Regions from separate parts of the Microbacterium sp. NPDC089188 genome, predicted to be linked through region 1. Evidence: predicted binding sites of a transcription regulator. Region 1 holds the regulator's gene; the other holds the start of a gene.
What was found. The regulator HrcA, encoded in region 1, represses chaperone genes, less so after heat shock. The targets are predictions, from matches to a motif close to TTNGCACTCGNNNNNNNCGAGTGCNAA.

Region 1 (11,590 bases):
AGCGTCGTCCGAGCCGCGGTGATGAGTGCGATCGCGCTGCTGGCGGTCGCCCTGGGGCGACCGGCCGTCGGCATCGCCGTGCTGGCGGGGGCGACGACCGCGCTGCTGATCGCCGACCCGTGGCTGTGCCGATCGCTCGGCTTCGCCCTGTCGGCCGCGGCGACCGCGGCCCTGCTCGTGTTGGCGCGCCCGCTCGCCGACGGTCTCGGGCGATGGATGCCGGCACCCCTCGCTCTGGCGCTGGCGGTGCCCTCGTCGGCTCAGGTCGTGTGCGGCCCGCTGATCGTGCTGATCGACCCCCACGTTCCGCTGCTCGGGGTGGTGGCGAACACACTCGCCGATCCGGCCGCGGCGCCGGCGACGATCGCGGGGGCGCTCGCATGCATCGCCCCCATCCCCTGGTTGCGCGATGGTCTGACGGTGCTGGCGTGGATCCCCGCCGCCTGGATCGCCGCGGTCGCGCACACGACCGCCGGTGTGCCCGCGCAGAACCTGCCGTGGCCGGACGGGACCACGGGTGCTGCGCTTCTGGCCGTCGTCGGTGCCGCGATCATCGTGGCGATCGTCCGCCCTCAGCGGCTGCCGCGCCTGACCGCCGTTGCGACGGCGATGGTCGCGGTCCTGGTGGGGGTGTCCGGCGCCACGGGAACCGTGCGCTCCGTGGCCGGGCCGCTCACCGTCCCGGTGGCCTGGCAGGTGGCTATGTGCGACGTCGGGCAGGGCGATGCCACGCTGTGGCGGTCCGGTGCAGCGGTCGCCCTCGTCGACACGGGGCCGGACCCGCAACCGCTCGCGGACTGCCTGCAGACCCTCGGCATCGCGCGCCTCGACCTGGTCGTGCTGACGCATTTCGACGAGGACCACGTGGGCGGGTCGGCAGCGGTCGTGGGCCGAACCTCGCTGGTGCTCCACGGCCCCCTGGGAGAGTCGACCGATCAGAAGCTGCTCGACCGCTTCTCTGCCGGTGGGGCGCGGCTCCTCGCCGCCACGATGGGGATGACGGGCGAGGTGGGCGACACGCGGTGGCAGGCGCTCGGGCCCCTGCCCGGAATGGAGCCGGGAAACGCCGCGAGCGTCGCGATCGACGTCGCCGGCGAGAACTTCCCGCGTACCGTTCTGCTCGGCGACCTCGGCGCCGAGCCGCAGGCGGCGTTGCTGCGCCGCATCGAGCTGCCGCGGGTGGAGATCGTGAAGGTGTCCCACCACGGTAGTGCCGACCAGGACGCCGAGCTCTACCACCGGTTGCACGCCGCCGTCGGGCTCATCGGCGTCGGAGCCCACAACACCTACGGACACCCGACCGCGCGTCTGCTCGACATCCTGCAGAAGGAGGGCACGATCGCGGCACGGACGGACACCGGCGGGATCCTCGCCGTCTGGCATGACGATGAAGGACGACTCGCGCTGTGGCGCCAGCGCGAGGCATGACCGGACCGGCGCCCGTTCGGCGCTCGACCCGGGCCGCCACGCGCTGAGACGCCGACCGACCACGGTGTCCGAGGGCATCGGTAGGCTGGGGGAGTGACCCCGGCCCCTCGACGCGCAGCGCCCGCCAAGGCCAAATCGGCCATCCCGCAGGTGTCCTGGCGTGCCCCGCAGCCGGCGCCCATCGTGCTGGTCTCCGGCCCCGAAGAGGTCTGCGCCGAGCGTGCCATCGCCGGCATCCGCTCCCTCCTGAAGAGCGAAGACCCCAGCCTCGAGGTCACCGACATCCGTGCCGACGACTACGCCGCCGGCACCCTGCTCTCCGTCACGTCACCGTCGCTCTTCGGCGAGCCGCGCCTCGTCCGCGTCAGCGGGGTCGAGAAGTGCAGCGACACGTTCCTCACCGAGGCCGTGTCGTACCTGTCGCAGACGCAGGAGGGCGCCACGGTCGTCCTGCGCCACACCGGCGCGAGCGTCCGCGGGAAGAAGCTCCTCGACGGCATCCGCGCGGGTCAGGGGAGCGGCATCGAGATCGCCTGCCCCGCCGTCAAGCGCGACTCCGATCGCTTCGACTTCGCGGTCGGCGAGTTCAAGGCGGCCCAGAAGCGTATCGCCCCCGTCGCGCTCCGCTCGCTCGTGTCCGCTTTCGCCGATGACCTCACCGAGCTCGCCGCCGCATGCCAGCAGCTCATCGCCGATGTGCCGGGCGACATCGACGAGCGCATCGTCGAGCGCTACTACGGCGGGCGCGTCGAGACCTCGGCGTTCACCGTCGCCGACACGGCCATCGCCGGGCAGTACGGCCCGGCGCTGCTCGCGCTGCGGCACGCCCTGGCATCCGGAGCCGACCCCGTGCCGCTCGTCGCCGCTGTTGCGATGAAGCTGCGCACCATGGCGCGGGTCGCGGGGACGCGCGAGTCGTCGTCGGCCACCGCGCAGCGCCTCGGCATGAAGGACTGGCAGGTCGACCGCGCGCGCCGCGACCTCGTCGGCTGGACCGGCAACACCCTCGGCATGGCGATCCACGCCACGGCGCGCGCCGATGCCGAGGTCAAGGGCGCCTCGCGCGACCCCGTGTTCGCGCTCGAGCGGATGATCACCGTCATCGCCACGCGCGCGCCGTACGGCGACTGAGGCGGCGCCCGGCGTCGGGGCCCCCGTGAGCAAGCGCCTCAGGTACGGGCGACGACAGCGCATCGTTCGGAGACAGGTCCGATCCGGCCGGGATGCCCCTGTCACGGAACGATCCCCTGTCCTCGAGTGCGAGCCGCGTCGGCACCCGATCACGCCCGCGCGATGTGGCGCGCCAGGAACGTCGCCGCCCGGAGCGTGAGTCGCGGCTCCGCTCGCCGCAGGTCGCGAACCACGACCACCTCATCGTCATCCGGTGAGGACACCGCCCGCGCCCACCGGAGCGCCGGTTCCGGAGGCTGCCCACCCGCCGGCATCTCACCGCTGAACAACTGCACCAGCCGGGACCGTGGATCCTCCCGGTCGCCGAAGACCTTCGCCGCTCGTTCGCTCTGCATGCTGCACCTCCCGGCATCCACGCTACGAACGCCGGTGCGCGGGTGCCTCCGCCGCGAGGAGGAGATCGCGTACGCCCAGGCCTGAACATGCCGCGGACATCCCGGACGCGACGAGACCCCCGAATGCGCTGGACCGAACCTCTCGCTCCGGGAACGACGAAGCCCGCCCCGCTGAAGCGGGACGGGCTGTCGAAACGGCTGCGGCTCAGAGAGCGTTGACCTGCTTCGCGATGGCCGACTTGCGGTTCGCGGCCTGGTTCTGGTGGATGACACCCTTGCTCACGGCCTTGTCGAGCTTCTTGCCGGCGAGGACGAGCGCCTTCTCGGCGGCTTCCTTGTCACCGGCCAGAACGGCCTCGCGGGTGCGACGCACGTGCGTCTTCAGCTCGCTCTTGACGGCCTTGTTGCGCTCGCGCGCCTTCTCGTTGGTCTTGTTGCGCTTGATCTGCGACTTGATGTTCGCCACGTCGACGGTCTTTCGTTTGAGTGAGTGTTGGAAGTGCCGGTCGAGCGGTAGAGGGGCGCTGTACCGGCGGTCGTGGAGGTCGGGAAAAACCCCACACGCAAGCCAAGAGACGAGTCTAACAGGTCGAGGTCTCGACCGTGGTGAGCGCCACCTCGAGCAACGCGTTGAACACGCGGGGCCGCATCGCCGTGACGAGGTGGGTCGTGCGCGGGACCACGATCAACTCGGCATCCTTCGCGATCGACGTGAAGAGCTTCTCGTTCACGCGGAGTTGGTCCCACTGCCCGTTCACGAACCACAGCGGCACCTCGATGCGCCGCAGCGCCGCGAGCAGGTCGAGCACCGACAGCGACGCGAGAGCGGAGTCCTGCGCGTCGAACGCGTAGCCGCCGGCACCGAAGTCCGGCCGCGTCTCGGGCGGGAGCGTGCGGTCGAGCACCCGGTTGGTCAGACCCAGGCCGCGGTCGGGCAGGCTGTCGAATCGACGCGCGAGGAACCGATACGCGGCGAGCCCCACCCCGCGCGGGATCGAGGTGCAGGACGCCGCGATGAACGCCGCGACCGGCGGCGGGTCTTCGCGCCCGACGTATTCGATCGAGAGCAGACCGCCCATCGAATGGCCCACGAGCAGCACGGGACCGCGGGTCGCGGCATCCCGGACCGCCCGATCAATGGTCGCGAAGGCTTCGTCGAGGGTGAACTCCTCGCCCCGACGCGTGCCGTGCCCGGGCAGGTCGACGGCGGTCACCGGGGTGCCGCGCTGCTCGAGGTGGGCGACCTGCGCGCGCCACATGGTCGCCGACGTGCGGATGCCGTGCACGAGCACGACCTGGACCGCCATGGCATCCACCTTAGAAGCGCCGTCGAGGCGCAGCCTGAGCGTCCGCGGACGGCGATGTCGGCGCGCCACCGTAGAATCGACGGAACATGTCACCGCGCGCCCTGAAGCCCCTCGAGCCGTCCGCCACCCCGCCGGCGCAGATTCGCAACTTCTGCATCATCGCCCACATCGACCACGGCAAGTCGACGTTGGCCGACCGCATGCTGCAGATCACCGGCGTCGTCGCCGACCGCGACATGCGCGCGCAGTACCTCGACCGCATGGACATCGAGCGCGAGCGCGGCATCACCATCAAGTCGCAAGCGGTCCGGATGCCGTGGTCCACGGCCGACGGCACGTTCGCCCTCAACATGATCGACACCCCCGGTCACGTCGACTTCACCTACGAGGTGAGCCGTTCGCTGGCCGCGTGCGAGGGCGCGATCCTGCTCGTCGACGCCGCTCAAGGCATCGAGGCGCAGACCCTCGCCAACCTCTACCTGGCGCTCGAGAACGATCTGACGATCATCCCGGTGCTGAACAAGATCGACCTCCCCGCCGCCGACCCCGACAAGTACGCGGCCGAGCTGGCGGGTCTCATCGGCGGCGACCCCGCCGACGTGCTGCGCGTCAGCGGCAAGACGGGGATGGGCGTCGAGGAGCTGCTCGACCTCATCGTCGAGAAGATCCCCGCTCCCGTCGGCGTGGCGGACGCGCCCGCGCGCGCGATGATCTTCGACTCGGTCTACGACGCCTACCGCGGCGTGGTGACCTACGTCCGCATGATCGACGGGGCACTGCAGCCGCGCGAGCGTCTGCAGATGATGTCGACCGGCGCGACCCACGAGGCGCTCGAGATCGGCGTCTCCAGCCCCGAGCCGATCCCCACCCAGGGGCTCGGCGTCGGCGAGGTCGGCTACCTCATCACCGGCGTGAAGGACGTGCGCCAGTCGAAGGTCGGCGACACGATCACGACGCACCGCAAACCCGCCACCGAGGCTCTCGCGGGGTACACCGACCCGAAGCCCATGGTCTTCTCGGGTATCTACCCGATCGACGGCAGCGATTACGCCGAGCTGCGCGAGGCCCTCGACAAGCTCAAGCTCTCCGACGCCTCGCTGCAGTACGAGCCCGAGACCTCCGTCGCGCTCGGCTTCGGGTTCCGTTGCGGCTTCCTCGGCCTGCTGCACCTCGAGATCATCACCGAGCGCCTCTCACGCGAGTTCGGTCTCGATCTGATCACCACCGCTCCGTCGGTGACCTACGAGGTCACCACCGACACCGGCGAGACCGTGTCGGTCACGAACCCGAGCGAATACCCCGACGGCCGCGTGGCCTCGGTCTCGGAGCCGATCGTCAAGGTCGGCATCCTGCTCCCGAAGGACTACGTCGGTACCGTCATGGAGCTGTGCCAGTCACGCCGCGGCACGCTTCTCGGCATGGACTACCTCAGCGAAGACCGGGTCGAGCTGCGCTACAACATGCCGCTCGGCGAGATCGTCTTCGACTTCTTCGACCACCTGAAGTCGCGGACGCAGGGCTACGCGAGCCTCGACTACGAACCGGCCGGACAGCAGACCGCCGACCTGGTGAAGGTCGACATCCTGCTGCAGGGCGACAAGGTCGACGCGTTCAGTTCGATCGTGCACCGCGAGAAGGCCTACAGCTACGGCACGATGATGGCCGAGCGGCTGCGCAAGCTCATCCCGCGCCAGCAGTTCGAAGTGCCCATCCAGGCCGCGATCGGTGCGCGCATCATCGCGCGCGAGACGATCCGCGCGATCCGCAAGGACGTCCTCGCCAAGTGCTACGGCGGTGACATCACCCGTAAGCGCAAGCTCCTCGAGAAGCAGAAGGAGGGCAAGAAGCGCATGAAGATGGTCGGTCGCGTCGAGGTCCCCCAGGAGGCGTTCATCGCCGCGCTCTCCGGCGACGTCGAGGCCAAGAAGTAGAACGCACGCAACCGAGAGGGGTGGATCATGCGCAGGCAGAACTTCACCGATGACACGGTCGACTACGCGGCGGTCGGTGCCACCCAGGCGCCCGACCTCATGCAGTATCCGCCGGAGCACTCCGTGCCCGCCGAAGACGCCTGGCGCATCGGCAGCGGCGAGGAGCGTTTCGCCGCCGCGAGCGAGCTGCTGCTGTCGTGGGCGCCGTTGCGCGGCGAGGAACTCAGCATCACCGACGTGCGCCCGGCATCCGGGGAGGGCTACGCGGGCGTCGGCTTCGACGCCGAGGGCGCGCCCGTCGCGCCGAGCCGGCTCGAAGCAGAGCAGCGCTTCGCCGCCGACGGCACGCCGTTCGTCCGCCCCGGCACCGGCGTGCGCCTGCACGGCAAGGTCGACGGACACCGCGCCGACGCCGAGCTGCGCGTCATCTCGGTCTTCGAGGAGCCTCGTCGTGTCGGCTTCATCCTGGGCACCGTGGGGCACTCGATCGTGAGCGGCGAGGAGCTCTTCAGCCTCGAGTGGCGCGAGAACGACGAGGTCTGGTTCGTCGTACGCGCCTTCGATCGGCCCACCGCCCCGTCGTACCGCCTCTTCACCAGCCGCGTCCGGCGTCGGCGCAAGGCGTTGTTCGCGCGCTACCTGCGCGCGATCTCGCCGCTGTACTCCTCCTGATGGGCGGGCCCCTCCCGCTCGGAGACCCCGCGCCGGTCGACGGACGCCTCCCCGACGACCTCGTCATCGATCCCGGCGCCGATTTCGGCGTCTACCTGCACGTGCCGTTCTGCCGCGTGCGCTGCGGCTACTGCGACTTCAACACCTACACGGCGAGCGAGCTCCGCGGAGCGCGGCAGGACGACTTCGCCGACACCCTGGCCACCGAGGTGCGCCTGGCGGGCGCAGTGATGGATGCCGCGGGCGGTCGGCGCGCGGCATCCACGGTGTTCTTCGGGGGAGGGACGCCGACGCTGCTGCCGCCGGGCGACCTCGCCCGCATGCTCGACGCGGTCCGCGACGAGTTCGGCATCGCGCCGGGCGCCGAGGTGACCGTGGAGGCGAACCCCGACACCGTGGACGACGCGGTCGCCGACACCCTCGCCGCCGCCGGGGTGACGCGCCTGTCGATCGGCATGCAGTCGGCCCGGCCCCACGTGCTCGCGGCGCTCGACCGCACCCACGATCCGCTGAACGTCGCCACCGCGGTCGCGGCCGCGCGCCGCGCGGGTCTCGACGTCTCCGTCGACCTGATCTACGGCGCGCCGGGGGAGTCGCTCGACGACTGGCGCGCCTCGCTCGAGGCGGCGACCGCTCTCGAACCCGACCACGTGTCGGCGTACGCGCTCATCGTCGAGGACGGGACGAAGCTCGCGCGGCAGATCCGCTCCGGCGCCGTCGCGACGCCGGACGACGACCTGCAGGCCGACATGTACGAGCTCGCCGACGATCTGCTCGCCGCCGCGGGCTACGACTGGTACGAGGTGTCGAACTGGTCGCGGGGCGTCGCGCACCGTTCGCGCCACAACCTCGCGTACTGGCGCGGCACCGACTGGTGGGGCTTCGGTCCGGGCGCGCACAGCCATGTCGCGGGGCTGCGCTGGTGGAACGTGAAGCATCCCGCCGCGTACGCCCAGCGGCTCGCCGCCGCCGAATCGCCCGCCGCGGCGCGAGAGCGTCCCGACGAGACGGCGCGTCGGCTCGAATCGGTGCTCCTGCGCAGCCGCATCCGCGAAGGGCTCGCGGTGTCGGAGATCCTCGGCGAGGGGCGCAAGGCCGTGGCATCCCTCATCGCCGACGGGCTCATCGAGGGCCCGGATGCCGTTCGCGGGCGCATCGTGCTGACCCGTCGCGGACGCCTGCTGGCGGATGCCGTGGTGCGCGCGCTGACGGCCTGACCCGGGGACGCCTCTGCTGCCCACGGGCTGAATCGTCGGGCGTGACGATGCCCGCGGCCCGTTGGCGCGTCGGTGCTTCGTGCAAACGCCCGGCGAGGCGTAAACGCCCTGTCCGGGGGTTTGCCGCTCGGAGCGGCGTTCACACGCATGCCGCGCCGTCCGACCGCGCCGCCTGACCGCGACGCCGCCGACCTCCGCGAGCCGCTCGACGCACGGGCGGGGCGATCGTCGTAGAATTGGCACTCAGTCGAGTCGAGTGCCAAACGGGAGGAGCAGCCATGGTGTCGGAACGCGGCCTCCAGGTCTTGCGCGCGATCGTCCAGGACTACGTCGACACGCGCGAGCCCGTCGGCAGCAAGGCCATCGTCGACCGCCATGCCTTCGGGGTGTCGGCGGCGACCATCCGCAACGACATGGCCCTTCTCGAGGACGAAGACCTCATCGTCGCGCCGCACACGTCGTCGGGACGCGTCCCGACCGACAAGGGCTACCGCGTCTTCGTCGACCACCTCGCCGAGCTCCGCCCGCTGTCGAGCGCCCAGCGCAGCGCCATCACCTCCTTCCTCGATGAGGCGGGCGACCTCGACGACCTCCTCGCACGCACGGTACGGGCGCTGACGCAGCTGACCGGCCAGGTCGCGATCGTGCAGTACCCCTCGTTCGCTCGCGCCAACGTCACGCACGTCGAACTCGTCGCCCTCGGCGGGCCCCGGGTTCTCGTCATCCTGGTCACCGACACCGGTCGGGTGTCGCAGCGCATCGCGCTCGTGCCCGCCGAGCCCGGCGAGAGCGACATCGCCCTGCTGCGCGCGCGCGTGGGCGCGGTGCTCGTCGGACACAGCGTCGCCGAGAGCTCCCAGCGCGTCTCCGAGGCCCTCACTGCCGGCCCGCGCCCCGGGGTCGTGCTCGACGCGATCGCCGACGCGGTCCTGCGCGTGGTCGGGGAGGAGCTCGAGGCCTTCCGTCAGGACCGTCTCGTCATGGCCGGCGCCGCGACCCTCGCCAAGCGCGAGCAGGACTTCCGCGGCAGTATCTACCCGCTCCTCGAAGCGATCGAGGAGCAGGTGACCCTGCTGCGCCTGATGAGCGAGATGGTCGCCGACGAGAAGGGGCTGTCGGCGAGTATCGGGCGCGAGAACGAGCCTTTCGGCCTCGTCGAGGCCTCCGTGCTCGCGAGCCGTTACGACGGCTCCACCGGCGGGGCCCGCGTGGGTCTGCTCGGGCCGACCCGCATGGACTACTCCTCCAACCTCGCGGCGGTCCGCGCCGTCGCGCACTATCTGACCCGGATGCTCGAAGACGACGACAGCTCGCGCTGACGTCTCGCGCCGCGAGCACTCCCCACGAGAACGACCCCGCGCGAGCGGGCAGGAAGGCGATTGTGGCTGACCACTACGAGGTCCTGGGCGTCGAACGCGACGCCAGCCCGGAAGACATCAAGAAGGCCTACCGGCGTCTCGCGCGCCAGCTGCACCCCGATGTGAATCCCGGCGAGGACGCGTCCGAGAAGTTCAAACTCGTGACACACGCCTACGACGTGCTGAGCGATCCCGAGCAGCGCCGCCGCTACGACATGGGCGGCGACCAGAGCCCGTTCGGGGGCGGGGGAGCGGCCGGGTTCGGCGGTTTCAGCGACATCTTCGAGACGTTCTTCGGCGGCGCGCAGGGCGGCGGCGGAGGCCGCGGCCCGCGACCGCGGTCACGCCGGGAGCGCGGCCAGGACGCCCTCGTCCGCGTCACGCTGCAGCTCGGCGACGTCGTCTTCGGTACGCACCGCGACCTCGAGGTCGACACGGCGGTCCTCTGCGAGACGTGCCAGGGAGCGTGCACGCAGCCCGGTACCAGCGAGGTCACCTGCGACATCTGCCACGGTTCCGGTCACGTGCAGCGCACCGTGCGGAGCCTCCTCGGCAACGTCGTCACCGGCCAGCCCTGCACCGTGTGCCACGGTCACGGCACGACCATCCCCTACCCCTGCGGCACCTGCCAGGGTCAGGGCCGGGTGCGCGCGCGCCGCACGGTGTCGGTCGACATCCCCGCGGGCGTCGAGTCGGGCCTGCGCCTGCAGCTCCCCGGCTCGGGCGAGGTGGGCCCGGCCGGAGGCCCCAACGGCGACCTGTACCTGGAGATCACCGTGGAGGCGCACGACGCATTCAGTCGCGAGGGTGACGACCTCGTCGCCACCCTCGAGGTGTCGATGCCCGACGCCATCCTCGGCGCCACCACGACGATCGAGTCGCTCGACGGCTCCGTCGACCTCGAGGTGCGCCCGGGCGTGCAGTCGGGCGACGTGCTGACGATCAAGGGCCGCGGCATCACGCCCCTGCGGGGCAGCCAGCGCGGCGACCTGAAGGTCGGTGTGCACGTGGTGACCCCCACGCGCCTCGACCACAAGGAGCGGGCTCTCATCGAGGAGTTCGCCAAGCGCACCAAGGCTCCCGGGCCCCGCCTGGCCGAGCACCAACAGGGCATGTTCAGCAAATTCCGCGATCGCTTCCGCCACTGAGCATGGCGCTGCACTTCGTCACCGACGACGCCACCGACGCACAGCCGGGGGATGCCGTGACCCTCACCGGGCCGGAGGCGCATCACGCCGCGAGCGTGCGGCGCGTGCGGGTCGACGAGGCGGTCACGCTCGGCGACGGACGCGGCGTGTGGCTCTCGGGAGTCGTGACCGCTCTCGGCCCCAAGCAGGTCGACGTGCGCGTCACGGGCCGCGAGGAGGTCGCGGCGTCGGTCCCGCGGTTCGTGCTCGTGCAGGCATTGGCGAAAGGCGACCGCGACGAGCTGGCCGTCCAGGCGGCGACCGAGCTCGGCGTCGATGAGATCGTCCCGTGGCAGGCGGCGCGCAGCGTCTCGCGCTGGGATGCCAAGGCCGACAAGGGGCTCGCGCGCTGGCGGACGATCGTCCGCGAGGCTGCGAAGCAGGCGCACCGCGCGTGGGTGCCCGAGGTCGAGGGCGTGGCCCGGACGGCCGACCTCGTCGCCCGTGCCGGTGCCTATGTCGTCCTCGTGCTCGAGCCGACGGCATCCGTCCGCCTCACCGAGGTGGCCGCGGAGGCATCGGACGGTCGCGACGTGGTGCTCGTGGTGGGCCCGGAGGGCGGGATCGCCCCGGAGGAGCTGTCGGCGCTCGAAGACGCCGGCGCCCGCCTCGTGCGGCTGGGCGACACCGTGCTGCGGACCTCCACCGCCGGGGCCGCGGCCATCTCGGTGCTGTCGGCGGCGCACGGGCGCTGGTGAGCCGGGCCGTGCCGGGCGCTTCTCGCATCCGGCGCGGATACGGCAGATCGGGGCGTCGATTCTCCGCCCCGAGCGGCGGGATCCGCCCCGATCCGGGTCGGTGAGCGCCGAGAGGGCGTCGGCGAAACGGCCGAGCCCCGGTGTCGGAGGCCCTCACTAGACTGGATGCCATGAGCGAACCGTCGATCTTCACGCGCATCCTGCAGGGCGAGATCCCTGCCGAGATCGTGGCCGAGACCGAGAACGCCTTCGCGATCCGCGACATC
Region 2 (11,590 bases), on a different contig from region 1:
ACCAGCTGCGACGAGACCGGCATCGGCATCGTGCGCGGCCGGACGCTGCTGAGCAACACGATCGCCTCGAGCATGGACGAGCACGCCCGCTACGGTGGCGTGGTCCCGGAGGTTGCGGCGCGCGCCCACCTCGAAGCGCTGCAGCCCTCGATCGACGCCGCGCTCGCCGAGGCCGGCGTGACGCTCGCCGACCTCGACGCCGTCGCGGTGACGAGCGGCCCGGGGCTCGCCGGAGCGCTCATGGTCGGGGTGGGGGCGGCCAAGGGCCTCGCCGTCGCGCTCGACAAGCCCCTCTACGCGGTCAACCACCTCGTGGGCCACATCGCCGCCGACATCCTGGATGCCGAGGCGGGGGAGCTCGAGTACCCCACGGTCGCCCTGCTCGTCAGCGGAGGGCACACCTCGCTCCTGCTGGTCCGCGACCTCACGAGCGACGTCGAGCTGCTCGGCGAGACCATGGACGACGCTGCGGGCGAGGCATTCGACAAGGTCGCGCGGCTGCTGAAGCTCCCCTACCCCGGGGGGCCCGAGATCGACCGCGCGGCGGCGAGCGGCGACCCCACGGCGATCCGCTTCCCGCGAGGGCTCTCACGCGCTTCCGACATGGCATCCCACCGCTACGACTTCTCGTTCTCGGGGCTCAAGACCGCGGTCGCCCGCTGGGTCGAGCAGCACGAGGCGACCGGTGAACCGGTACCGGTCGCCGATGTCGCGGCATCCTTCCGCGAGGCCGTCGTCGACGTTCTCGTCACCAAGGCCCTCGACGCGTGCGCGCGGTACGGCGTGCCCCGGCTGCTGCTGGGCGGAGGCGTGATCGCGAACAAGCGCCTGCGCGACGTCGCCCTCAAGCGCGCGGCGGCGGCGGGGGTCGCTGTGCGCATTCCGCCGCTGCGGTTGTGCACCGACAACGGCGCGATGATCGCCGCTCTCGCCGCGGAGCTCATCGCCTCGGGTCGGCGCCCGTCGACCCTCGCCTTCGGAGCCGACTCCACCCTTCCCGTCACCGAGATCCAGGTCGCCGAAGACCCGGATGCCCCCGCTCCGGATGCCGAGACCCGGTCGCCGTGACGGATCAGACCCCGCCCACGCGCCGTGCGCGCAAGGAGACCCCCGAGTCGGCCGCGGCGCCCATCGACCCGCGTCGGCCGTGGATGGTGCCCGCGGGCGAGCGCCCGGAGATCGCGGATGACGACCCCGAACGCCTCCCCACCGCGCAGCTGGAGATGGCGGCCTTCGGCGACCACCTGATCCCGTACGTCCCGCCCGCGCCGAAACCCCCGCCCTCGCTGGCGCCGTGGGCGCTCGCCGTGGCGATCCTCGCGCTGGTCGCCGCGCTCATCACCGGGTGGCTGCTTCCCCTGGGTGTGATCGGGGCGATCCTCGCCATCCTGTCGCTAAGACGCGCGCACGACAGCCGGCGCGTGGCCGTGTGGGCGTTGTCCCTGTCGTTGCTGGCCGTCGTGTTCAGCGCAGGGTGGTTGATCTGGGGGTTCTCGCAGCTCGCCGTGCGCTGAGGCGCGGGAGCCCGGCGGGCGTCAGACGCGGTCGGCCAGCAGAGCCAGGCGCGTCGACCCCACGCGGGTGAGCAGCAGGGTCGCCGCTTCGTCTCCGCGGAGCGAGAGCTTCCGGCGGAGCGCCGCCGGGTCGACGTCGACGCCGCGCTTCTTGATCTCGAGCGTGCCGATCCCGCGCGCCCGCAGCGCCTGTGCGAGCTTCTTCGGGTCGGCGGGCAGTTGCTCGCGCACCCGGAACGACTGCACGAACGGACTCGTCAGCGGTGCGTCGGAGGTGAGGTAGGCGATCTGCGGCGAGAGCATCCCCGCCTCGAGTGCTCGCGCGACCTCGCCGATGAGCCGGGCGCGGATGACCGCGCCGTCGGGCTCGTGCACGAAGGCGCCCAGGTCCCTCGGCTCGGCGTCGGGGCTGTCCGCCGGAGCCGTGAGCTCCCACGCGTCGGTGCCGCGCACCACGAGCGCGGCCCGTCGCACGTTCTCGCGCGCGAGCGCCCCCGCCCAGAGGACGAGCTCGATGGTCGAGCCGTCGGCGCTGATCCATTGGGCCTCGACGTCGTGGGGGATCCGCGCGCGATCGAAGCCGGGGCCGAGCTTGACCCCGCCCGGGGTGCTCCGCAGCAGCTCGAACACCCAGTCCAGCGACGGCGACCATTCGCCGGAGGCGACCTGCCGCGTCTCGGAGTGGCCCGCCGTGCGGCGTGCAGGGTCGAGCCACACGGCATCCGTCCCCGTCAGGTCGACCTCTTCGGCGCGCGCGTGCGCCACCGTGGCGGCGTCGCCGAACGGGGCGAGGTTGTACGCCGCGATGGCGGCGGTCACCTCGTCGGCGTCGACCGCGTGCACCCGGATGCCGAGTCCCGCCAGCCCGAGCGCGTCACCGCCGATACCGCAGCCGAGGTCGGCGACGCTCGACACGCCCGCGGCGCGGAAGCGGCCCGCGTGACGCGCGGCGATCGGAAGGCGCGTGGCCTGTTCGAGCCCCGCGCGGGTGAAGAGCATGCGGTCGGCGAACGCGCCGAACTTCGCGGTCGCTCGGACGCGGAGCCGGGCCTGGCCGACGACCGCCGACACGAGGTCGGGGGAGTGCCCGGCCGCCCGCAGCCGCGACACCGCGCGGGCGGCCTCGTCGGTCGAGCCGATGGGACCGAGCTCGTCGAGCAGGCGCAGGCCGTCGGGCGTGAGCAGGGCGGTCAGCTCGCTGGTATCCACCGATTCAGCCTAGGCGGGGGAGTGTGCTGGCACTCGCGTTGCGTGAGTGCCAGCGCTTCTCTACACTCGGATTAGCACTCTCCCCGCGTGAGTGCTGACAAGTCTTCTGTAACGAGAAAGAAGAGGTAGACCGTGTCGGTTTCCATCAAGCCGCTCGAGGACCGCATCGTCATCAAGCAGGTCGAGGCTGAGCAGACCACCGCGAGTGGTCTCGTCATCCCCGACACCGCCAAGGAGAAGCCGCAGGAGGGCGAAGTCGTCGCCGTCGGCCCCGGCCGTATCGACGACAACGGCAACCGTGTCCCCCTCGACGTCGCCGTCGGCGACCGCGTGCTCTACAGCAAGTACGGCGGCACCGAGGTCAAGTTCGGCGCCGAGGAGTACCTCGTGCTCTCGGCTCGCGACGTCCTGGCGGTCGTCGTCCGCTGATCGCGTGACTCGATCGAAGGCCCCGGGTGCTCGGCATCCGGGGCCTTCGTCGTCCCCGGGGGAGGGCGGGGGCGCGCGTCGTCCCCGGGGGTCGATGGACGATGCGGAGCGCTCGCCACGCGATGGCAGGAATGCGCGGGTGCGCGACCGTCGCCGCCTCGGGGGCGCGCGTAGGCTGTATCGGTGACCCCCGCTCCCTCCGCTCCGACCGGCGGGAGCACCCGCGGCGCCCTGTACGCATTGGGCGCCTACCTGCTGTGGGGCGTGCTGCCCATCTACTTCCTGCAGCTGAAGCCGACCGGCCCGTTCGAGGTGGTGGCCTGGCGCATCCTCCTCGCGTTCGTCTTCTGCCTGCTGCTTCTCACCGTGCTGCGCGCGTGGCGCCCGTTCCTCGCGATCGTGCGGCAACCGCGGCTGATGCTGTTGACCGCGGTCGCCGGTGTGCTCATCTACGTCAACTGGCAGACGTACCTCTTCGGTGCCCTCACGGGGCACGTCATCGAGACGAGTCTCGGCTACTTCATCAACCCCATCGTGACCGTGCTGCTGGGTGTCGTCGTGCTGCGCGAGCGTCTGCGGCTCCTGCCGTGGATCGCGGTGGGTATCGCCGTGGCCGCGGTCCTGGTGATCGTCGTGGGATACGGCGCCTTCCCGTGGATCGCGCTGACCCTCGCCTTCTCGTTCGGCTTCTACGGACTGGTGAAGAAGCAGATCGGTCCCGCGGTGGATGCCGTGAGCGGGCTGACCCTCGAATCGATGTGGTTGCTGCCGGTCGCCGTCATCCAGCTGATCTTCGTGGCGAACCTGACGGGCATCACGCTGGGCACGGCCGGGGTGCTGCACACCGTTCTCCTTTTGCTCGCCGGCGCGGTCACGGCCGTACCGCTGCTGCTGTTCGCATCCGGTGCCCGGCGCGTCCCCCTCACGGTGATCGGCCTGCTGCAGTTCGTCGCGCCGATCATCCAGTTCATCATCGGCGTATGGGTGCTCCACGAGCCCATGACGCTCGAACGGTGGGTGGGGTTCGCGCTCGTGTGGGTCGCGCTGGTCATGTTGAGCGTCGACTCGATCGTGGCCGCGCGGCGCCACCGGCGCGTGGTGGACGACGTCGCCGAACCGGTCTGATCCCCTCGTCCGACCCGCCGTCGCGTCCTCCGTTCGGTCGACAGACAATGTCGGCGGCGGGTGGGACGATGAGGGCGCGGAAGATGTCGTTCCGCGTTCGTCCTGCCCGATCCGGCCGTTTCTTCGTTCCGGGTCCGGCGACCCGTGCTCCTTCGGGGTCGCCGTCAAGACGCGGGCTGAACCGTTATGCGGCCGTGACCGCTTCGACGCACATCGTTAACGAACGGCAACACGCGGAAAATGCGCTGCCGATTAGGTTTAGGACACCAGGTGGCCCATAGGGTCGCCCAACGTTCATTCACAGCAAGGAGCACTATGAACGTCATTTCGCGCACGCGCGGCGCCAAAATCCTCGGCGGCATCGCCCTGGTCGGCGCCAGCGCGCTCGTCCTCGCCGGATGCTCCGGTGGCGGCAACGATGCCGCTGCACCGAGTGCATCGTCGGGCGGCGGCGGCGCCGTGTCCGAGGCCGACGGCACGTTCAGCGTCGGCACGATCCTGCCCGCCACGGGTAACCTCGCCTTCCTCGGCCCGCCCGAGGTCGCCGGTGTGAAGCTGGCCATCAAAGACATCGAGGCCACGGGAGACGCATTCCCGTTCAAGACCACGCTGACCGAGCGCGACTCGGGCGACACCACGACCGACATCGCGACCCAGTCGGCGTCCGAGCTCGTCAGCGCCGGAGCCGACGTCGTCATCGGTGCCGCGTCGTCGGGTGTCTCGTTCACCTTCATCGACCAGCTGGTCAACGCGGGCATCGTCCAGATCTCGCCGGCCAACACCTCGCCCGACTTCACCACCTACGCCGACGACGGGTACTACTGGCGTACCGCGCCCTCCGACGTGCTGCAGGGCCGCGTGCTCGGCAACCTGATGGTCGGCGACGGTGCCGCCAACGTGGGCATCATCTACATCAACGACCCCTACGGCACCGGCCTGAAGGACAACGCGACCACGGCCATCGAGGCCGCCGGTGGCGAGGTCTCGGTCGCGGTCCCCTACAACCCGGGTGACACGGTCTTCACCTCGCAGGTCGACCAGCTGCTCGCCTCCCAGCCCGACGCGATCGCGGTCATCGCGTTCGAGGAGACCTCCTCGATCATCCCGCAGCTGGTCAGCACGCAGGGCTACGCGGCGTCGAAGGTGTACTTCGTCGACGGCAACCTGTCGAACTCGTACGAGTTCCCGGCCGGCACGCTCCAGGGCGCGAAGGGCACGCTGCCCGGCAACCCCGCCGACACCGACTTCCAGTCGCGTCTGAAGGAGATCGACCCCGCGCTCACCGACTACAGCTACGCGCCGGAGTCGTACGACGCGGTCATCGTCGCGGCTCTCGCCGCGGCGCAGGCCAAGGACGACTCGGGCACGGCCATCCGCGACAACATGCAGTCGGTCTCCGAGGGCGGCGAGAAGTGCACGACGTTCGCCGACTGCCTCGCGCTGATCAACGACGGCAAGGACATCGACTACGACGGTGTCTCCGGTCCGATCACGTTCGACGAGAACGGTGACCCGACCGAGGCGTACATCGGCATCTACCAGTACGGTGCCGACAACAAGTACACCCTGCTGAACACGGAGTTCGGCTCGCTCAACGAGTGACCTGACTTCACGCGAGGGGCTCGGATCTGCGGATCCGGGCCCCTTTCGCATGCTCCGGAACTCGCTCGCACCCCTCCTCTCCGGGCAGAGGAACCCGGCTCACGGCGCGGGGGTCAGGCCGCACACCTGGGCGGTGAGCACGAGCAACGCGTCGGCGACGTCCTTCGAGCGCTCCAGGGGCACCACGATTTCCCGCCCGTCGACGCGGGCGACGAGGTCGAAGAGGGTGCCCACCTTGTCCTCGGCGATGGCGTGCGCGTCGCAGCGCTGCGGCACCACGGCGACCTCGACGACCGACGGCGCGTCACGCGCGGACACGCTCACCCCGAGCGGTGCCGCAGCGCCCGCGGCGAAGCGCAGCAGCACCGTTCCGCGCAGAGCGACGAGCTCGGCCGTCCCCTCGCCGCTCTGCGACGGCTCCACCGCCAGACGCAGGGTGATCGAGCCGTCAGGGCCCACGGCGGCTCCGGTGGCCGTCACCCGCACCACGGATGCCAGCTCCGCACGATCGCACGCGGTGGCGCTCGCCCGGTGCAGGAAGTCCAGGTCGTCGGACAGGGTCACGGTCGTCGTCGCGCCATCGGCCGTGACCGTGGCCTCGGGAACACCCGAGGCGTCGGTGCAGCGGATGGCGGGGAGGAAGACGGGGAGGTCGACCGTCCGCCCCGCCGCGAGGGTGGTCGGCCGTGTGGCATCCCATTCCGCGGGCCCGTCCAGGACGGGGGAGGAGAAAGATGCCTCTGTGAGCGTGGTGGCCACGGGGGAGGTGTTCGTCACGCGCAGCTGCACGCGGTCGACGGCGATGTCGCCGCGCCGCTGCACGAGGGCGACCTCGAGCGATGGCGCGGGCGGTGGGGAAGGCGCCGAACACGCCGCGAGTGCGGCGCCCACCAGGGTGAGCGCCGCACTCGCGGCGTATCGGCGGCGGATCAGGCCTCGGGGCCCTTCCCGTCGCGCTTGGCGTCCTCGTCGGCGGCGAGAGTGCCCAGGTACAGCTCGATGACGCGGGGGTCGGTGAGCAGCTCGCGACCCGTGCCCGTGTACGCGTCCTTGCCCTGGTCGAGCACGTAGGCGCGGTGGCAGATCTGCAGGCAGCGGCGCGCGTTCTGCTCGACCATGATGATCGTCACGCCGGCGCGGTTGATCTCCGCCACGCGAAGGAAGGTCTCGTCCTGTCGCACGGGCGAGAGACCCGCGGAGGGCTCGTCGAGCAGGAGGACGGAAGGATCCATCATCAGGGCGCGTCCCATGGCCACCATCTGACGCTCACCGCCCGACAACGAGCCCGCGCGCTGGCGACGCCGCTTGCCGAGCTCGGGGAACAGGCCCGTGACGAACTCGAAGCGCTCGGCGAACACCTTGGGGCGCTGGAAGAGCCCCATCTGCAGGTTCTCCTCGATCGACAGGCTCGGGAATACGTTGTTGTTCTGCGGAACCATGCCGACGCCCTTGCCGACGAGCTTGTCGGCCTTCAACGAGGTGATGTCCTCGCCGTTGAGCAGGACGGCGCCGCCGCGGATCTTCACCTGGCCGAAGATGGCCTTCAGCAGGGTCGACTTGCCGGCGCCGTTGGGGCCGATGATGCCGATGAGGTCGCCCTGGTAGGCGTCGACGGTGCACCCGTTGAGGATGTTGACGCCCGGGAGGTAGCCGGCGACGAGATCGTCGGTGCGCAGGACCGGGGTGCGGGTGGCGGTGGTGTCGGTCATCAGAGCTTTCCGTCCTTCTCGTCGGCGGTGAGCTCCGCCTCCGCTTCCGCGGCGGCCTCGGCCTGGATGGTCTCGAGCTGCGACGTGGTCATGTCGCCCAGGTCGGTGTCGTGGTGGGCGCCGAGGTAGGCGTCGATGACGGCCTGGTCGCTCATGACCGTCTCGGGCGGCCCCTCGGCCACCACGCGGCCCTCGGCCATGACGACGACCCAGTCGGAGATGTGACGGACCATGTGCATGTCGTGCTCGACGAACAGCACGCTCATCCCCTCCTTCTTCAGGTCGAGGATGTGGCCCAGGAGGCTCTGCGTGAGCGCAGGGTTGACACCGGCCATCGGCTCGTCGAGCATGACGAGCTTCGGGTCGCTCATCAGAGCGCGCGCCATCTCGAGGAGCTTGCGCTGGCCGCCCGAGAGCGACGCGGCGAAGTCCTCGCGCTTGGCATCCAGCTTGAAGCGGCGCAGCAGGTCGTCGGCGCGCTCGGTGTTGGCGGCCTCCTGCGAGCGCCAGGTGCCCGGGATGAGGGCGCGGAACAGATTCTCGCCCTTCTGCCCGCGGGCGCCGAGCAGCATGTTCTGCAGCACGGTGAGCCGACCGAGCGACTTCGTCAGCTGGAAGGTGCGCACCATCCCGCGGCGCGACACCTTGAACGCGGGGACGCTGGCGAGGTTCGAGCCCTCGAAGCTCCAGCGACCCGTGTTCGGCTTGTCGAAGCCGGTGAGCAGGTTGAACAGCGTGGTCTTGCCGGCGCCGTTCGGGCCGATGAGGGCCGTGATCTGCCCGCGGGGGATCTCGAGGTGCTCGACGTCGACGGCTTTCAGACCGCCGAACTGGCGGGTGACGCCGTCGGCGACGACGATCGGATCGACCTTCTCGCAGCCGGGTCGGACCTCTCCCTTGACGAGAGGATGGGTGACGGTCGTGTCAGACATTGAACGACAGCTCCTTCTTGTTGCCGAAGATGCCCTGTGGTCGGAAGATCACGAGGAGCATCAGTCCGATGCCGACGAGGATGAAGCGCACCTGGCCCGTCTGCGTGCTGGACATGAAGCCCAGGATGCCGACGTCGCGCAGTCCCACGATGATGCCGTTCGACAGCGAGAGCAGCACCCAGAAGAGCATCGAGCCCACGATCGGGCCGAGGAGTGTGGCGGCTCCACCGAGCAGGAGCGCGGTCCAGATGAAGAACGTCAGAGCCGTTCCGTAGTTACCGGGCTGCACGGCGCGGGGGAGGATGAAGACCACGCCCGCGAGTCCGCCCATGACGCCGCCGAGCACCAGCGCCTGCATCTTGTAGGAGTACACGTTCTTGCCGAGGCTGCGCACGGCGTCCTCGTCTTCCCGGATGCCCTTGACCACGCGACCCCACGGGCTGCGCATGAGCAGGAACACGAGGATCGTCGCGATGATGACGAGGCCCCAGCCGAACAGGCGCACCCACCAGTCGTTCGCGGAGTAGGTCCACGGTCCGATGCCGTACGTACCGGCCGGCAGCGGGTTGATCGCCTGGAACTCGCGGTTGTACCCGTTCAGGCCCTGGGACCCGCCGGTGACGCTGGTCAGACCCACGGTCGAGACGACATAGCGGACGATCTCCGCCGCCGCGATCGTCACGATCGCCAGATAGTCCGCCCGCAGACGCAGGGTCGGGATGCCGAGGAGGAAGGCGAACAGCACCGAGGCGACGATCGCGACGAGGATCGCGAGCCACACCGGGGCTGCGAACGACAGGGTCGCGATGGCGAAGGCGTAGGCGCCGACGGCCATGAAGCCCGCCTGACCGAAGTTGAGCAGCCCCGCGTAGCCGAAGTGGACGCTCAGGCCGATGGCGGCGAGGGCATAGGCCGCGGTGGTCGGGCTGATGAGCTCGCCCGCGGCGTTGTTGAAGATCGAAAGCCAGTCCATGTCGTTCTTCCTCAGCCGATCCGCTCTTTACGACCGAGCACACCTTGCGGCCGGAACAGCAGCACGCCGATGAGCACGATCAGGGCCACCGCGTACCGCAGGTCGGGTGGGATGACGATGGTCGACAACTCCGTGATGATGCCGATGATGAGCGATCCGACGAGGGCGCCGAAGGCGCTGCCGAGACCACCGAGGGTGACCGCCGCGAACAGCAGCAGCAGGATCGCGAAGCCCATGTCCCACGTGACTCCGCGGTACAGGCCGTACAGCACGCCGGACAGACCCGTGAGAGCGCCCGCGAGCACCCAGACGATGCGGATGACACGGTCGACGTTGATGCCGGACGCCGCGGCAAGCGATGCGTTGTCGCTGACGGCGCGCGTCGCCTTGCCGATGCGGGTGCGGGTCAGGAAGTACGCGACGAGTCCCAGCATGACGACGCTGATGCCCATGCTGATGATCGAGGTCAGGGTGACCGTGACCGGGCCGATCGTGACGTTGTCGGTGATGCCGGTGTCGATGTTGCGCGTGCCGCCGTCGAAGAAGTAGAGGTACAGGTAGCGCAGCACGATCGAGAGGCCGATCGTCACGATGAGCACCTGTACGAGTCCGACGCCGCGCTTGCGCAACGGTTTGAACAGCACGGCATCCTGCGTCCATCCCAACGCCGCCGAGAGGGCGACCGTGAGAAGGATCGCGAGGAGGATGTTCCACCCCATCGCCGTGAAGACGTAGAAGATGATCGCGCCGAAGGTCAGCATCTCGCCGTGGGCGAAGTTGTTCACGCCGGTGGTGCCGAAGATGAGCGAGATGCCGATCGCGGCGAGGGCGAGCAGCAGGCCGAAGTTGAGCCCGTAGAAGAAGCGCGAGAAGAGCGTGTCCCAGATGGAGCCCGTCGCAGCCGTGCCCTCACCGGTGGGGAAGAGGACGTTCACCGTGTTGGTCGTCCCGATCGTCACGTCGCGCGTGACGTTGTCGGGGTCGCGCGGGGCGACGCCGTCGGGGAGGGTGTCGACCTGCAGCGTCGCGGTGTAGGCGCCGGGTCCGGGGACCGCGACCGCCCAGCGTCCGTCGGCGCCCGTGGTGCCGATCTCCGAGAAACCGGAGCCTTCGACGCTGATCTCGACGCCTTCGACCGGTTCGTCTCCCGCGCGGATGATGCCGCCGATGGAGTACTGGGTGGCGACGTCGCCCGTTCCCGCCGAGGCGGAGGGGGTGGGGGCGGGCGTGGTCTGGGCGTTCGCGGGTGTCGCGAAGAACAGGCTCAGGACGGCGATCGTGCTCGCGAAGAGCGCGACGATCACGGCCAGTCGGGATAGGGTGCGCGATCGTATCGCGGTGGGGGAGGAATGACCCACGGAGTCTCCAGTTCGGCAGCGCTGACGAAGTCGTCCCGTCAGCTTCGACGGTCGACGCTACGAGCGTAATGTGTCGACGGTGTTTCGCAGACACTGTCGTTAGCGAACCGTGTCATCCGCGGTGCGTGCAGCGGCCAGGCCCACGGGAACAATTCCGGGGCCGCCGACGCTTTAGAATTCCAGGCGGAGCGCTTTCCCGGGCGCACCGGCCGACGACGTCCTTTCATCGAGCAGGCGCCGCGCGCGCAGGAGGATCCATGGAGCAGCACGACCCCTTCGGTTTCATCGGACTGACCTACGACGACGTCCTGCTCCTGCCGGGGCACACCGACGTCATCCCGAGCGAGGCCGACACGTCGTCGCGGCTCACGCGTCGGATTACGGTGGCCACCCCTCTGCTCTCCAGCGCGATGGACACCGTCACCGAGGCGCGCATGGCGATCGCGATCGCCCGCCAGGGCGGTATCGGCATCGTGCACCGCAACCTCTCGATCGAGGACCAGGCCGGCATCGTCGACCAGGTCAAGCGCAGCGAGTCGGGCATGGTCTCCAACCCGATCACCACGAACCCGGATGCCACGGTGGCCGAGGTCGACGCGATGTGCGCGCAGTACCGCATCTCGGGTCTGCCCGTGGTCGACCCCGACGGCGTGCTCGTCGGCATCATCACCAACCGCGACATGCGCTTCGTCTCGGGCTTCGAACGTCAGACCACGAAGGTCAAGGACGTCATGACCCA

Region 2: groES (co-chaperone GroES) is a predicted target of HrcA. The motif match lies at 2,750-2,776, and genes of this name have one in related genera.

What each region holds. Positions count from the first base shown of each region.
Region 1 covers NZ_JBFBHH010000004.1:353,298-364,887, reverse strand. The annotation lists gene AB0N80_RS14850 (ComEC/Rec2 family competence protein) at 1-1,428, shown strand, start outside; gene holA (DNA polymerase III subunit delta) at 1,522-2,559, shown strand; gene AB0N80_RS14840 (hypothetical protein) at 2,709-2,954, opposite strand; gene rpsT (30S ribosomal protein S20) at 3,160-3,420, opposite strand; gene AB0N80_RS14830 (alpha/beta hydrolase) at 3,536-4,261, opposite strand; gene lepA (translation elongation factor 4) at 4,348-6,192, shown strand; gene AB0N80_RS14820 (DUF1990 family protein) at 6,220-6,864, shown strand; gene hemW (radical SAM family heme chaperone HemW) at 6,864-8,081, shown strand; gene hrcA (heat-inducible transcriptional repressor HrcA) at 8,360-9,400, shown strand; gene dnaJ (molecular chaperone DnaJ) at 9,463-10,587, shown strand; gene AB0N80_RS14800 (16S rRNA (uracil(1498)-N(3))-methyltransferase) at 10,590-11,324, shown strand; gene AB0N80_RS14795 (HIT domain-containing protein) at 11,495-11,590, shown strand, end outside.
Region 2 covers NZ_JBFBHH010000001.1:1,204,953-1,216,542, forward strand. The annotation lists gene tsaD (tRNA (adenosine(37)-N6)-threonylcarbamoyltransferase complex transferase subunit TsaD) at 1-1,068, shown strand, start outside; gene AB0N80_RS05595 (hypothetical protein) at 1,065-1,514, shown strand; gene AB0N80_RS05600 (SAM-dependent methyltransferase) at 1,536-2,723, opposite strand; gene groES (co-chaperone GroES) at 2,856-3,152, shown strand; gene rarD (EamA family transporter RarD) at 3,336-4,277, shown strand; gene AB0N80_RS05615 (ABC transporter substrate-binding protein) at 4,593-5,879, shown strand; gene AB0N80_RS05620 (hypothetical protein) at 5,979-6,701, opposite strand; gene AB0N80_RS05625 (ABC transporter ATP-binding protein) at 6,809-7,588, opposite strand; gene AB0N80_RS05630 (ABC transporter ATP-binding protein) at 7,588-8,520, opposite strand; gene AB0N80_RS05635 (branched-chain amino acid ABC transporter permease) at 8,513-9,493, opposite strand; gene AB0N80_RS05640 (branched-chain amino acid ABC transporter permease) at 9,505-10,797, opposite strand; gene guaB (IMP dehydrogenase) at 11,109-11,590, shown strand, end outside.